Regions from separate parts of the Rhizobium sp. R339 genome, predicted to be linked through region 1. Evidence: riboswitches for the same ligand, from Rfam matches in the RefSeq annotation. Region 1 holds a riboswitch; the other holds the start of a gene.

Region 1 (7,218 bases):
GGCTGCGGCTGATGGATATGGATGGCGGCAATCTGAAGACGCTGTTCGAGCTATTCGGCGGGCAGGGCACGATCAACGTGCCCTGCTGGTCACCGGACGGTGACGAGTTTGCTTATGTCAGGTATTTTCCGGTGAGTTCTTGAGACGGGCGCACTGCCTTTTGTGATGGGGTGGTGGGTATCTGATGATATCGAGAGACCGCTCCTACTCGAACACTTTGCTGGGAACCGTTTCAGAAACCGGCTGTCTTTTAACGCCCGCGGCGGCCACTAGCCAGAACAGTCCACCCGGTGTAACTCGCCGAAGCGGGCGGAGTATTCTATTTCAAGATGAGCTATGGCATTTATCATCTTCACGATTGTGGGGAAATATTGCGATCTGAATATCAGTGTTATCCTGGCTGATAACGGCCGGTCGCCCACTGCTCCAACCCGCTCATTTTGCATCCGCAAACCTGGAGGTATAGACTTGCTGGCTATCTTGAGATGCGCGTGGACGCTGCGTGGTTTCACGATCGCAGGCTTCGTTGTGGCAACGGGTTTCACGCTCGCAGGATGTTCATATCTTTTTGTCCGTGGTGTCGAGGGAAGCTACCTCGCAACGGGTACTCCGGTGCTCGGAAAGGTGATCGCAAGTAACGAGAGTGAGCAGATGGGGGGAACGATTGAGATCGGCTCGGCCGAAAGGCAGCAATGCAAGGGTCGCTACAGGGTATCGCAAGTGAAGACAAATTTCTGGAAGCTGGAGACCGGCGAGCGAACCTATCGCGGGAAGATCTACTGTCTGGATGGTCGAGCAGGGGCGTTTGAACTCATATCGAAGGATAAGGGGAAAACCGGCTCGATCACCGGCGAAATCAATGGCGAGCCATTTCAACTCGATATGTTCGAATCGAAGAGCCGTGAGTGCATGACGGACGAATGCAGATGGGGCTTGAAGTGGACTTACGAAAAAGAGCGTGACGATATGCGTACCTATTACAGGGTCGCGACTGAACACGAGCCCGATTCAAAGGATGCATGGCTGCTCTATTAAATCGGCTCCTATTCGGCGTACTCGTGAGATAACCGGGTTGGCACCCGCCGCCCTATAATGGGCGCCGGGTGTCTGCCTGTTGCGCTTAATGCTGACCATCAGGCTGCGACGGCTGCCTTGCGCCGCTCGCGGGCGGATTTTGCCAAGTCTTCCAGCACGGCGACCGACATATCCCAGTCGATGCAGCCGTCGGTGATGGACTGGCCGTAGACGAGCGGTTTGCCGGGAACGAGATCCTGGCGGCCGGCGACGAGGTTGCTTTCGATCATCATGCCCTTGATGTGGTGGTTGCCGACGGCGATCTGTCCGGCGACGTCCTTGACGACGCGCGGCTGGTTCATCGGGTCCTTGCTGCTATTGGCATGGCTGGCATCGATGAGGATGCGCGGATCCACGCCGAGCTTGACGGCTTCGCTGACGACCGCATGGACGTCGGCTGCCTCATAGTTCGGGCGCTTGCCGCCGCGAAGGATGATGTGGCAATCCTCGTTGCCTTTGGTTGAGGCGATCGCCGCCTGGCCATCCTTGGTGACGGCGGGGAAGTGATGTGGCTGCGACGCGGCGAGGATCGCATCGAGCGCCACGCGGGCGCCGCCATCCGTGCCGTTCTTGAAGCCGATCGGGCAGGAGAGGCCGGAGGCGAGCTGGCGATGGATCTGGCTTTCGGTCGTGCGTGCCCCGATAGCGCCCCAGCTCACGAGATCGGTAATGTATTGCGGCGTGATCGTCTCGAGGAATTCGACGCCGGCTGGCAGGCCCATGGCATTGATGTCGAGCAGCAGGCGCCGGGCAATCCGAAGCCCTTCCTCGATGCGGTAGCTGCCATCGAGATGCGGATCGTTCATCAGGCCCTTCCAGCCGACCGTGGTGCGGGGCTTTTCGAAATAGACGCGCATGACGATTTCGAGATCGCCGGAGAAGCGCTGCCGCTGTTCCGCCAGCCGCTCGGCATATTCGCGTGCCGCGGCAGGATCGTGGATGGAGCAGGGGCCGATCACGACGACCAGGCGGTCGTCCTCTCCTTCGAGAATCTTATGGATCGCATTGCGGTTGCTGGTCACCGTCTCGCTGACGGCAGCGGTTCGGGGGATTTCCGCGATGATATCGGCGGGTTTGGTCAGCGGGGTGATTTCGAGGATACGCAGATCATCGATGGTATCGGACACGGTATGGCTCCTGTTTGGTCATACCGAGCGAAACAAAAAAGCCGCCAGGTAGACTAGCGGCTGTTCGGGTTGTCGTCGCGTTGACTTCAGTTACGCATAGACCCGCATCCGCTGGGAGCAGCGGTACGAATAAAATCGCGATGCGTAGACGGATGTGATCGACATGAGGCGTGTTTAGCGTGGCGGCCTCGCCTTGTCACGCAGAATCTACAGCCGGAAAATCGAGCCTCCGGATGCTCTTATAAAGAACGCCGCAATCGGTATGCCGATGCGACGTTCTTTCAAATCTTTGTTTCTGCATGCCTTTCTTAGGAACGACATGCAGCTTTGGCAAATCAGAGGGCGTCGACGTTCACGCCGATCGTGATGGCGCCGATCGGTGTGCCATTGTGGTCGGAGATCGTCACGCTTGCCTGCGACTGCAGTGTCTGGGTCGATTCGTCCTTTTCGATTTCGTCGATGAAGACGGCATCCTTGCCCGCGCCGAAGGATTTCTGGAACTTGGCTTCGTCGCCCTGCCAGTAATCGGATGTGACGTCGCTCTGGCCGACATTCAGGCCCTTTGCGTCCATGACGAAGATCTCGGTGATCTTGCCGCCGGAAGCAGCCTTCTTGTCCTGGAGGAATTTGGACAGCGCATTGCCCAGCACGCCGTCGATCATCGAATGATCGGAGCCATCGACCTCGGCGCGCCACTTCTTGTCGAGGGCGTCGATATCGGTTGCGCTCAGGTTGGCGTTGGCAGCGTCCTGCGCCTTGAGGGCGTCGACGATGGCGGGATCACTGAGCCAGGGCGTGACGTCGCTCTTTACATAGTCGGCGATCGGGGCGAGCTGAGCGGCATCCTGCGCCATGGAGAAACCCATGGGCACGGCAGATGCGCTGCAGGCCAGAAGCAATGCGGTTACAACTCTTTTCATTGTGTTCCCTTCCTGATGATCGGTTGTTGAGGAATAAGTTATCGAAGGCATATGGCGTCAGAACTCTTCCCAGGCGCCGGGAGCGGCAGCAACGGCGGCATTTCCTGCGTGCCGCTGCGTAACGACCCGCTGCTCGGTGCGAGACTGGCGAACGGGTTGAGCGGGTTTGGGCTGGCTGGCGACAGAGCCGCCGACGGTGAACCTGCCGGCCGAATCCTGCAGCAGGCGGCCCTGCGTCAGCAGTTCCTGGCAGGCTGCGTTCGTTTCTTCGACCATTGCCGCATTCTGCTGGGTCGCCTGATCCATCTGGTTAATCGCGCCGTTGATTTCCTGCAGGCCTGTGGCCTGCTCGCGATAGGACTGGACGAGGGAGGCGATGCTGTCGCTGATGCGGTTGATCTGCTCCTCGATCTTCAATAGGGCATCGCCCGTCTGGTTGACGAGACCGACGCCGGCGGCGACCTCCTGGCCCGATACGCTGATCAGGTTCTTGATTTCCTTCGCTGCATTGGCGGAACGCTGGGCGAGCTCACGTACCTCCTGGGCGACGACCGCAAAGCCCTTGCCGGCCTCGCCGGCACGGGCGGCCTCGACGCCGGCGTTCAGCGCCAGCAGGTTCGTCTGGAAGGCGATTTCATCGATGACGCCGATGATGCGGCCGATCTGGCTTGAGGACGTCTGGATGCGGTCCATGGCGCCGATCGCATCCCGCACCACCGTCGCCGAGACATGGGCGCTGCGTTTGGTCTCCTCGACCAGCTGGCCGGCATTTTCAGCTCGCTGTGACGATGTCCTGACCGTCGAGGTGACCTCGTCGAGGGCGGCTGCAGTCTCTTCCAGTGCCGCGGCCTGCTGTTCCGTGCGCCTGGCGAGCTGATCGGCAGAGGAGGCAAGCTCGCTGGAGCCGCCTTCGACGGCGACCGACGCCGTCTTGATCTCCGTCAGAGCGGCGGCGACCGCTTCGACCATGCGGTTGAAATCCTGCCGCAACTTATCGAATTCGGGGCCGAGATCGGCGAGCTTGATCGAAAAGTCGCCTGCGGCAAGCCTTTCCAATGCGTTGGCGAGCGTGCTCATGACCATTCGTTGGGTATTGCTCGCTTCTTCCGTCAAGGATGCGTTGCGCGCCCTTTCGGCATCGAGCGAGGCGCTCTGCTCGGCAACCGCCCGTTCTCTTTCGACCTTGGCAATCGCCTCCTCACGGAAAACTTCCAATGCCCGCGCCAGGAAGCCGATTTCATCGCCATTTTCCCTGTAGGTGACGGGAGAGGCGAGGTCGCCTTTCTGCAGAGCGCTGATTCTTGCGCTGAGGATCCGAAGCGGGCGACCGACGAGGCTGCGCATGGCGAGAAGGAACGCCGCGACGGCGAGCGCGGTGATCACCGATTGGGTGATCAGCGAAACGAGGACCTTCTGCTGGACTTCGGAGGCGATCTTCTCGACGGACCAGTTGGTAACGACATAGCCGGTGCTCTTGCCGGATTTGTCCAGCGGCAGCGGCGCGATGATCGTCACCACGCCGGACGACACGCCGGTGTCGTCGATCACCGTTTTATCAGGCTTGGCGCCGAGGCTTTTCTTCAAGTCGTCGACGGCAGGCAAGCCGGTGCTTCCGTCGCGCATCCAGCTATCGACGGCGGCAAGATCCGCGTTGAACGCCGCGAACTGAACGAGGTCGAGCGAAGGGTCGTCACGGTAGAGCGAATAAGCGTCGCGAACGGCGTTCGCCTTGCCCCATTTGACGCCGCCTGCGGCGAGAGACGCGAACTGTTCAGCATCCTTGGCCCAGTTCGCCTTGGCGCCATCGACCAATGCCCGCGTTTCGTACATCCAGCTATAGGTGGCGAGGGCGGAGATGCCGCAGAGATTGACGGCGACGATGATGGCGGCCAGCTTTGCCGTCAGTGGCATCGTTTTCAGAAATTGGAACATGCCGCGGGGCCTCGAAATGCGGCGCAGTCGGATGTGATTCCCGACCGGCGTATCAATACGGCATCCACGCTGGCGGCCGCAGCATGAGCACTCATGCCCATGTCCTCCTTGCAGCCCAAAACGCGCAATCGCAGTGTGTATTTTTTTTGTAAAGAAAAGATAAAGTGAAATAGCGGTCCATGCCTGCGGCTGTATCACGGTCGGCACGCTCGAAAATTCGACGAGGCTTGTCGATTGACGTCTCTTCGGGCCCGGCTTGCCGCAGCGTCGGTTTCCTGAAATAGATGCGCCGTCAGGTGCCTGCCGTCGAGGCGGGAGAATCGGGAATCCGGTGCAAGCCCGGAACGTGCCCAACGCTGTAAGGCCGACGCCTGCCGCTTCATCATGCCACTGGCTCTTGCCGGGAAGGCTGCGGCAGACGGATGACGCCAAGTCAGAAGACCGGCCTGACGAGATAGACCCAACCCGCGCGGACGGCGGGCGGTTGCGTTGTTGGGGATTTGACGATGCGACCCTTTGACGAGGATGCCCTGTCAGTGGCATCCGGTTTTTCGATGGCCGAACGTGAGGCCGTCTATCATGCGATCATGACGCGGCGTGACGTGCGCAGCCAGTTCCTGCCCGATCCCTTGCCGGAGGATGTCGTGGAGCGGCTGTTGACGGCCGCCCATCACGCGCCCTCCGTCGGTTTCATGCAGCCGTGGAACTTCATTCTGGTCAAGAATGCCGAGGTGAGGGCGCAGGTGCGCGATGCCTTCATGACGGCCAACGAGGAGGCGGCGCTGATGTTCGAGGGCGAGCGGCGCCAGGCATACCGCTCGCTGAAGCTCGAAGGCATCGTCGAGGCGCCGCTCGGCATCTGCGTGACCTGCGATCCGACGCGCAGCGGCAGCGTGGTGCTTGGCCGCACCCACAATCCGAGGATGGATTCCTATTCGACCGTTTGTGCCATCCAGAACCTCTGGCTTGCGGCGCGGGCGGAAGGGATCGGCATCGGCTGGGTCAGCATCTTTCGCGAAGACGATCTGAAAGCCATTCTCGGGATACCGAGTCATATCGAAGTGGTCGCCTGGCTCTGCGCCGGTTTCGTTGACCGGCTTTACGACGAGCCGGAACTCGCGGTCAAAGGCTGGCGGCAAAGGCTGCCGCTCGAAGAGCTTGTCTTCCATGATGGCTGGGGGCGGAGCGAGGGCTGACCCGCCGCGATCACTGCTGCTGCGGCTGCGGGCCGGGCGTTGCCGGATTGGCGAGATCGATCGTGCCTTGGTCGCCGGCGAGGAATTGCGGGCCGACCTGGCGAACCTTGTTCTGCGTGGGATCGTAGGGACGTTCCGGAACGGATGGCTGCGGCACGGGTGCTGTCGCGGTCTTCTCCGGCGGATTGGTGCGGATAGTCGTGATCGAGCCCTGCTGCGGCGGTTCGTTCACGGCCTGCTTGCCGCGCATCTCATTGTAATAGGCGGTGAGATTGCAGGCGCAAGCGTTTTTCTCGCCGGGCGCCCGGTTCTTGTAGGCGAAGGCGTTCTTCATGGCGCTGTAGGGCGTGCCTGTCGCCACCGAGATCATGTTCGAGGCTTCCGTGCTCCTGACGTCGCGATAGAAGAGCTGGGTCTCGATGCCGGGGCACATCTTGGCGCAGGTCTGGGCATCGCGGCCGAAATCGACCGAAGTGGCGTTCGAACTGATCGGAAAGAAACCGCCGTCGCAGCTGCGCACGCAGATGGTGCTGACCGGTGAGAGCATCTCGGCCTGCGGCAGGCCGTAATGCGGATCATACCCGCCGCCGCCGAGCGGAATGAAGGTGTCGCCGCGCATCGCCTGTTCCTCGATGCTCGGGGCGGGATCGTTGGCGCTGCGTTCGGACGGCGCGTAGAAATTCTCGCTGTTGCAGCCGTTGCGTTCCAGAGCGGCCATCAGTTCGCGGCGCGCGGCGTCACCGCCCTGACTGCGCAACTCGTCGCGGCGGTCCTGGAGATAGCGGATATTGTCGATCATCCGGGCTTCGGCCTGCGAGAGCTCGGCGCAATAATCGGCATTCTCACCGCCGATCACGACCATGCTGCGCGAGGTGCAATCATAGCTGCGCAAATCGTTGCGGACCTTGCGGAGCTCGAGGTTCTGCTCGGCAATCGCGCCGGCATATTGGCGTGCTTCCGGCCCGTTAT
Region 2 (7,218 bases), on a different contig from region 1:
GGGCGGCGGCGGAATTGGCCCCGGCCGGGACCATCAGGAAACGGGCGCCGGCAAAGGCCGAGCGGAAGAGGTTGAGTTCGATGCGCATCGCCGCATCGCGCACGGTCTGCGTCAGAATCGCCAGCGTCATTTCGTTGACGTCTTCCCGGCATGTCGAGATGTCGAGGGCCGCGGCGAGTTCACCGCGATGATCGCGGATCGGCGCCGTCGTGCAGCTCAAGCGGATATTCGAGCAGAAGAAATGCTGATCGCGGAAGATGGCGACGGCGCGTTCGTCGGCAAGCGCGGTGCCGATGCCATTGGTTCCGATGCTGGCTTCGGTCCATACCGTGCCCGTCCAGAGGCCGAGATCGTGAAAATCCTTGTCGTCGCCGGCCGCCCCCCGGCGCTCCAGCGCAATACCGTTCCTGTCAGTCAGAAGGATGCAGCAGCCGGCTTTGCCAACGGTGGTGAAGAGGCGGTCGAGCTCGTCTGTCGCGCCGGCGACCAGCCGTTCGGACTGTTCGCGCGCGTGCTGGAATTCCCCGTCGGTGAGACGCAGCGGCGCACGTTCTTCTTCGGGAGCCAGCTGGTGCATGGTCATGCATCGGCGCCAGGACGCGACGATCGGCGAACTCGCGGCAGCGGAATTCCGCTGCGCAGAGGTGTAGACATGCTCCGCGTGCGCTGACTGTTCGTGCATCTGCTCCTCCCACGGAACTTCAGCATAGTCTGATAGAAAAGCGGCCGGTTTGCAATTGCAGGCATCGATGGCCGCCCTCCTCTTCGCCCCGGGCCGGGCTTTATGCTGAAAAGCGTGAGCAATCCTCGCACGGCATCATGCGCCGCGTCTTTGATCTAGATCCGCTTTAAGATCAGCGGTTTCTACCGCAACAGCCAGTCTTCGATGCCGCGCGCGGCGGCGCGGCCGGTCGCAAGACAAGCGGTGAGAAGATAGCCGCCGGTCGGCGCCTCCCAGTCGAGCATCTCGCCGGCGACAAAGGTGCCCGGCAGCGCTTTCAGCATGAAACCGTCGTCGATGCCGCTCCAGCGGATGCCGCCGGCTGAAGAAATCGCCTCGCCGATCGGCCGGGTTTGAAGAACCGGCACCGGCAGGGCCTTGATCGTGCCGGCGAGGCGCCCGGCATCGGTGCGGTCGCGCTCGGAAAGGAGTTCCCGCAGCAATGCCGCCTTGACGCCGTCGAGGCCGGCGCCCTTGCGCAGGCGGTTGGAGAAGCTGGATTTGGCATCCTGCCGCGCCAGATCGCGCGCCAGTCTTTCAGCCGTCCGGCCCGGGGCGAGGTCGAGCGTCAGCGCGGCGCTGCCCCGGCTCTGCAGCCGGTCGCGCAAGCTGGCCGCATTGGCATAAACAAGGCTGCCCTCGATGCCGCTTGCGGTGATGACGAATTCGCCGGGAAAGGTGCCGGCCTCAGAGGTGGCGGTGACCGATTTCACCGGCTCGCCGGCGAAGCGTTCGCGGAAGCTCTCACTCCAGCCGACGACGAAGCCGCAATTGGCAGGCCGGAAGGCGTCGATCTCGACACCCTTCTCCAATAACCAGGGCAGCCAGCTTGCGTCGGAGCCGAGGCGCGGCCAGCTTGCGCCGCCGAGCGCCAAGAGGGCTGCGTCGCAATGGACGATGCTGCGCCCTTCGGGCGTTTCGAAAGCGAAGCCTTCCTCGGCAAAACCGGCCCAGCGGTGGCGGGTGCGCAGTGTGACGCCCTGCGCCTCCAGCCGTCTGAGCCAGGCGCGCAGCAAGGGCGAGGCTTTCATCACTTTCGGGAAGACCCTTCCGGACGAGCCGATGAAGGTTTCCGTTCCCAGTCCTGCGGCCCAATGCCTGACAGCGTTAGGGGTAAAGGCATCGAGCGCCGGGCGCAGACGATCAGAGGCCGCGCCGAAGCGCGTGACAAAGCGGGCATAGTCCTCGGAATGGGTGATGTTCAGTCCTGATTTGCCGGCGAGCAGGAATTTGCGGGCGAAGGTGGGCATGGTATCATAAACCGTCACCGCGTGACCGGAGAGCGAAAGCAGTTCGGCAGCCGCAAGGCCCGCCGGGCCGCCGCCGATGATCGCAACCCGCTTCTGGTTCATGGATGTCTTCGCCCGATTCTTTCTGATGCAGTTTTGGCGTGAGGGCGGGTCAGCCGCAAGGGCGCAGATTCATCAATGGTGCGAATTCGTGCATTGGCCGTGATCAGCGAGAACCTCGATGACACGGCATTGGTCGACGCGGCCGTGGCCGCAGCCTTCCACCATGGTTTCGAGCTCGGCCTTCAAAGCCATCAGGCTGCGGATGCGTTGTTCGACCTCGACGAGGCGCGCCTTGGCGATGGCATCGGCCGAGGCGCAGGACTGGTTCGGATCGTCCTGCAGGGTGAGCAGCGTGCGGATCGCTTCGATCTCGAAGCCGAGTTCGCGGGCATGGCGGATGAAGGTGAGGCGGCTGATATCGGCGGGTTCAAAGGAGCGCTGGTTGCCCTCGCTGCGGCTCGGCGCCGCGAGCAGGCCGATGCTCTCGTAGTAGCGCACCGTCGGCACCTTGACCCCGCTCCGGCGGGCGGCTTCGCCGATCGTGATCTTTTTCATGATTTTTCCTCTTGCACCTCTAGTCGCTAGAGGATGTATGAGAGGTGCTTCTGTTTGACAAGGAAGCGGATCATGGCTGAGACGAACGAGACGCGATACCGGGTCGGCGGCATGGATTGCGCCGCCTGCGCGAGCAAGATCGACGCGGCGGTCAGGCGGGTGGCTGGAGTCGCCGATGTTTCCGTCTCGGTGGTAGCAGGCACGATGACCGTCCGGCACGACGGCAGCAGCGACCTCAAGGCGATCGAGAAGAAAGTGACGGGGCTCGGTTATTCGGTCTCGCCCTTTGCCGGAAGCGTCGCACCGGCGCAAAACCACGGATTGCATGATCATCACGATCACGCGGGGCATGACCATGGCGATCACGATCATGAAGATCATGACCACGGTCACGACCATGCCGAGAAGGAAATCGAAGGCCTGCATGGGCATGACCATGGGCCGACGGCCGGTCCGTGGTGGCAGAGCAGGAAGGGCCGGCTGACCATTTTCTCGGGTGCGGCGCTGATTGCCGCCTATGCCGTCGGCCATCTCGTGCCCGCAATCGGGTCCTATGCCTTCATCGTCGCCATGCTGGTCGGTCTGGTGCCGATCGCGCGGCGGGCTATCATGGCGGCGCTTTCGGGCACGCCGTTTTCGATCGAGATGCTGATGACGATCGCCGCTGTCGGCGCCGTCATCATCAATGCGGGCGAGGAGGCGGCGACCGTCGTCTTCCTGTTCCTCGTCGGCGAGCTGCTCGAGGGAGTGGCAGCGGGCAAGGCGCGCGAAAGCATTCAATCGCTGACGACCCTGGTGCCGAAGAACGCTTTGCTCGAAGACAATGGGCAAACGCGTGAGGTGCCGGCGGAAAGCCTTGCCGTCGGCGCGATCATCATGGTTCGGCCCGGCGACCGCATTTCGGCTGATGGCATCATCGTATCGGGCGAGAGCGCGATCGACGAGGCGCCGGTGACGGGCGAGAGCACGCCGGTGCGCAAGGGCGTCGATGCTGTGGTCTTTGCCGGAACGGTGAATGGCGATGCGGTGCTTAGGGTTCGCGTCACCGCGGCCGCGGCTGACAACACCATCGCCCGCGTCGTCAAGCTGGTGGAAGAGGCGCAGGAATCGAAGGCGCCGACGGAGCGCTTCATCGACCGGTTCTCGCGCTATTATACGCCCGGCGTGGTGGTGGTTGCAGCACTGGTTGCGGTGGTTCCGCCGCTGTTCCTTTCCGGCGCGTGGGATGAATGGATTTACAAGGGCCTTGCCATCCTGCTGATCGGCTGCCCCTGCGCGCTCGTCATCTCGACGCCGGCGGCGATCGCCGCCTCGCTTTCCGCAGGTGCGCGGCGCGGGCTGCTGATGAAGGGCGGCGCGGTGCTGGAAAGCCTCGGGAAGGTGACGATGGTCGCCTTCGACAAGACGGGCACGCTGACGGAAGGCAAGCCGCGGGTGACCGACATCGTTTCCTTCGGCTTGAGCGAAGCGCAGCTCCTGTCGCGCGCGGCGGTGCTGGAGCAGGGCTCCAGCCATCCCTTGGCGCTCGCCATCCTCAACCGCGCCAAGGTCGACGGTGTTCCCGTGCCGCCGGCCTTCGAGCTGGAGGCGCTGCCGGGCAAGGGCGTCACCGGCAAAGTCGGCGGCGAGACTCTGGATCTGCTATCGCCGTCCACCGCCCGCGAGCGCGGGGCGCTCGATGGAGACCAGGATGCGCGCATCACCGCGTTGAACGACGAGGGCAAGAGCGTGTCAGTGCTGCTCGTCAATGGCGCGGCAGCCGGCCTGATCGCCATGCGCGACGAGCCGCGCGAGGATGCGGAAGCCGGGCTTTCGGCGCTGAAATCGGCCGGTGTCAAGGCGATGATGCTGACGGGTGACAACAAGCGGACGGCGGCAGCCGTTGCCGGCATGCTCGGCATCGACTGGCGCGGCGAGATGATGCCCGAGGACAAGCAGAAGGTCGTCGGCGAATTGAAACGCCAGGGCTTCGTCGTTGCCAAGGTCGGCGACGGCATCAACGACGCGCCGGCGCTGGCGGCCGCCGATATCGGCATCGCCATGGGTGGTGGCACCGATGTGGCGCTGGAGACGGCCGATGCCGCCGTGCTGCATGGGCGCGTCGGCGACGTGGCGCGGATGATCGCGCTTTCGCAGCGAACGATGCGCAATATCCTGGAGAATATTACCATCGCGCTCGGACTGAAGGCCGTGTTCCTGGTCACGACCATTGCCGGCATCACCGGGCTCTGGCCGGCGATTCTGGCCGATACCGGCGCCACTGTGCTGGTGACGATCAATGCGCTTCGGCTGCTTCGAATAAGGGGATAGGCGTTTGCCTATTCGGCTCGATTCGAGGCGATCCGGAATCGAAGATCGCAGAGCCGGCTATAGGTCGGCCCTTTTCGTTCCGACCTTCTCCACAGCCCATTTTGTTTAAGCTTTTGTTATCCATGTTTTTCACAGGAACGCAGCGATTTCAAACCTCTCGTAACGCGATGCGCTAACCACCCATTGACGCTGTTTTGGATTCGCGTACTATATCTAGTGTTCAAGGTTCCTTCGATTCGTGAGGATCGCGGCTAAGACGGGAATACGGTGCGTTCCGCCATGAGGGTAGAACAAAGCCGGAGCTGCCCCCGCAACTGTAAGCGGCGAGCAACTGTCCGATTTCAGGTCACTGAGGCGTGATGCCTTGGGAAGGCTGGGGGCAGGGTGCTTCGACCCGCAAGCCAGGAGACCTGCCTTGAACGAGATGTCCACGGGCGGGGTGTCTGGAAGGTCGCGTGCATGAAGCGGAATGATCCGTGCCTGCTGCGCTGCCCCGAATGTCCGCATGAGCACTTCGGGGTTGAAGTCATGTCGAGAATATCAAGGCCGCCGCCCGCGCAGATCCCGAGAGGGACCATATCGGGCGTTTAAGACGCCAACTTTGCCAGACCATTATCAAACGTTGCCCCGGACGCCGTAAGGCGCCCGATCCCAGTTCTGCGTCCTGAATTCATTGAGATCACGAGGAAGATGATGAGCGTTACCGTTTACAGCAAACCCGCCTGCGTTCAGTGCACCGCCACCTACCGCGCCCTCGACCGCCTGGGCGTCGATTACGACATCGTCGATATCTCCGAGGATGCCGAAGCGCTCGATCGTGTCCGCGGCATGGGCTACATGCAGGTTCCCGTCGTCGTTGCCGGCGAGCAGCATTGGGCGGGGTTCCGTCCGGACATGATCAGCGCGCTCTCCTGACCGGGGAAAGGCGATGGGCCTGATCGTCTACTATTCCAGCCGATCCGAAAACACCCATCGATTTGTCGCCAGGCTCGGGCTGCGCGCGGCGCGCATTCCCGCAAGCGGCGCAGACGCCTTCCATATCCGCGAACCCTTCGTGCTTGTCGTGCCGACCTATAGCGGCGACGGCGGCAAGGGGGCCGTTCCCAAACAGGTGATCCGTTTCTTGAACGATGCGGAGAACCGAGGACACATCCGCGGCGTGATTGCCGCGGGCAACAGCAATTTCGGCGAGACATACGGGCTTGCCGGCGACGTGATTTCGCGGAAATGCCAGGTGCCTTACCTCTACAGGTTCGAGCTCATCGGCACGGAGGAGGACGTCGTCAACGTCAGATACGGATTGGAACGGTTTTGGACACGGGAACAAACGCGGGATGCGGGCGCAAAACCGCATAACACTTTCGCTCATCCCGCCGGCGAACGCCCTGTGAAAGCGGCGGAAACGCTCGACTATCACGCGCTGAACGCGATGCTGAACCTTTATGACGACGAGGGCAGGATCCAGCTCGACAAGGACCGCATGGCGGCGAAGCAATATTTCCTGCAGCATGTGAACCAGAACACGGTGTTCTTTCACAATCTGCGGGAAAAGCTCGATTACCTCGTGACCGAGGGCTATTACGAGCAGGAGGTGCTCGACCAGTATTCCTTCAATTTCGTCCGCGACCTGTTCGACCAGGCCTATGCCAGGAAATTCCGGTTCCCGACCTTTCTCGGCGCCTTCAAATATTACACCAGTTATACGCTGAAGACCTTTGACGGGAAGCGCTATCTCGAGCGCTACGAGGACCGCATCTGCATGGTGACGCTGACCCTGGCACGCGGCGACGAGGCGCTTGCCCGCGACATGGTCGACGAGATCATTTCCGGCCGTTTCCAGCCGGCGACCCCGACCTTCCTCAACGCCGGCAAGAAGCAGCGCGGCGAACTGGTTTCCTGCTTCCTGCTGCGGGTCGAGGACAATATGGAATCGATCGGCCGGTCCATCAATTCGGCGCTGCAGCTGTCGAAGCGCGGCGGCGGCGTGGCGCTGTCGCTGACGAATATCCGCGAGGCCGGCGCACCGATCAAGCAGATCGAAAACCAGTCCTCGGGCATCATCCCCGTTATGAAGCTGCTTGAAGACAGTTTCTCCTATGCCAACCAGCTCGGTGCGCGCCAGGGGGCGGGTGCTGTCTATCTCAACGCGCATCACCCCGACATCATGCGGTTTCTCGATACCAAGCGCGAAAATGCCGACGAGAAGATCCGCATCAAGACGTTGTCGCTCGGTGTCGTCGTGCCCGACATCACCTTCGAACTCGCGAAAAACAATGAGGACATGTACCTGTTCTCGCCTTACGATGTTGAACGCGTCTATGGCGTGCCTTTTACCGAGAT

Evidence for each region. A riboswitch is a leader RNA that binds a small molecule or an ion and turns the genes downstream of it on or off. The one in region 1 is predicted to bind cobalamin.
Region 2: another riboswitch for cobalamin. It lies ahead of nrdH (glutaredoxin-like protein NrdH); the one in region 1 lies ahead of bluB (5,6-dimethylbenzimidazole synthase).

What each region holds. Positions count from the first base shown of each region.
Region 1 covers NZ_LOKV01000013.1:65,322-72,539, forward strand. The annotation lists gene ATY76_RS18230 (TolB family protein) at 1-143, shown strand, start outside; gene ATY76_RS18235 (hypothetical protein) at 469-1,035, shown strand; gene ATY76_RS18240 (3-deoxy-7-phosphoheptulonate synthase) at 1,134-2,201, opposite strand; gene ATY76_RS18245 (hypothetical protein) at 2,537-3,121, opposite strand; gene ATY76_RS18250 (methyl-accepting chemotaxis protein) at 3,179-5,053, opposite strand; cobalamin riboswitch at 5,331-5,518, shown strand; gene bluB (5,6-dimethylbenzimidazole synthase) at 5,560-6,249, shown strand; gene ATY76_RS18260 (DUF2865 domain-containing protein) at 6,260-7,218, opposite strand, start outside.
Region 2 covers NZ_LOKV01000016.1:18,397-25,614, forward strand. The annotation lists gene ATY76_RS18930 (helix-turn-helix domain-containing protein) at 1-682, opposite strand, end outside; gene ATY76_RS18935 (TIGR03862 family flavoprotein) at 865-2,073, opposite strand; gene ATY76_RS18940 (helix-turn-helix domain-containing protein) at 2,146-2,568, opposite strand; gene ATY76_RS18945 (heavy metal translocating P-type ATPase) at 2,641-4,878, shown strand; cobalamin riboswitch at 5,085-5,311, shown strand; gene nrdH (glutaredoxin-like protein NrdH) at 5,572-5,793, shown strand; gene nrdE (class 1b ribonucleoside-diphosphate reductase subunit alpha) at 5,807-7,218, shown strand, end outside.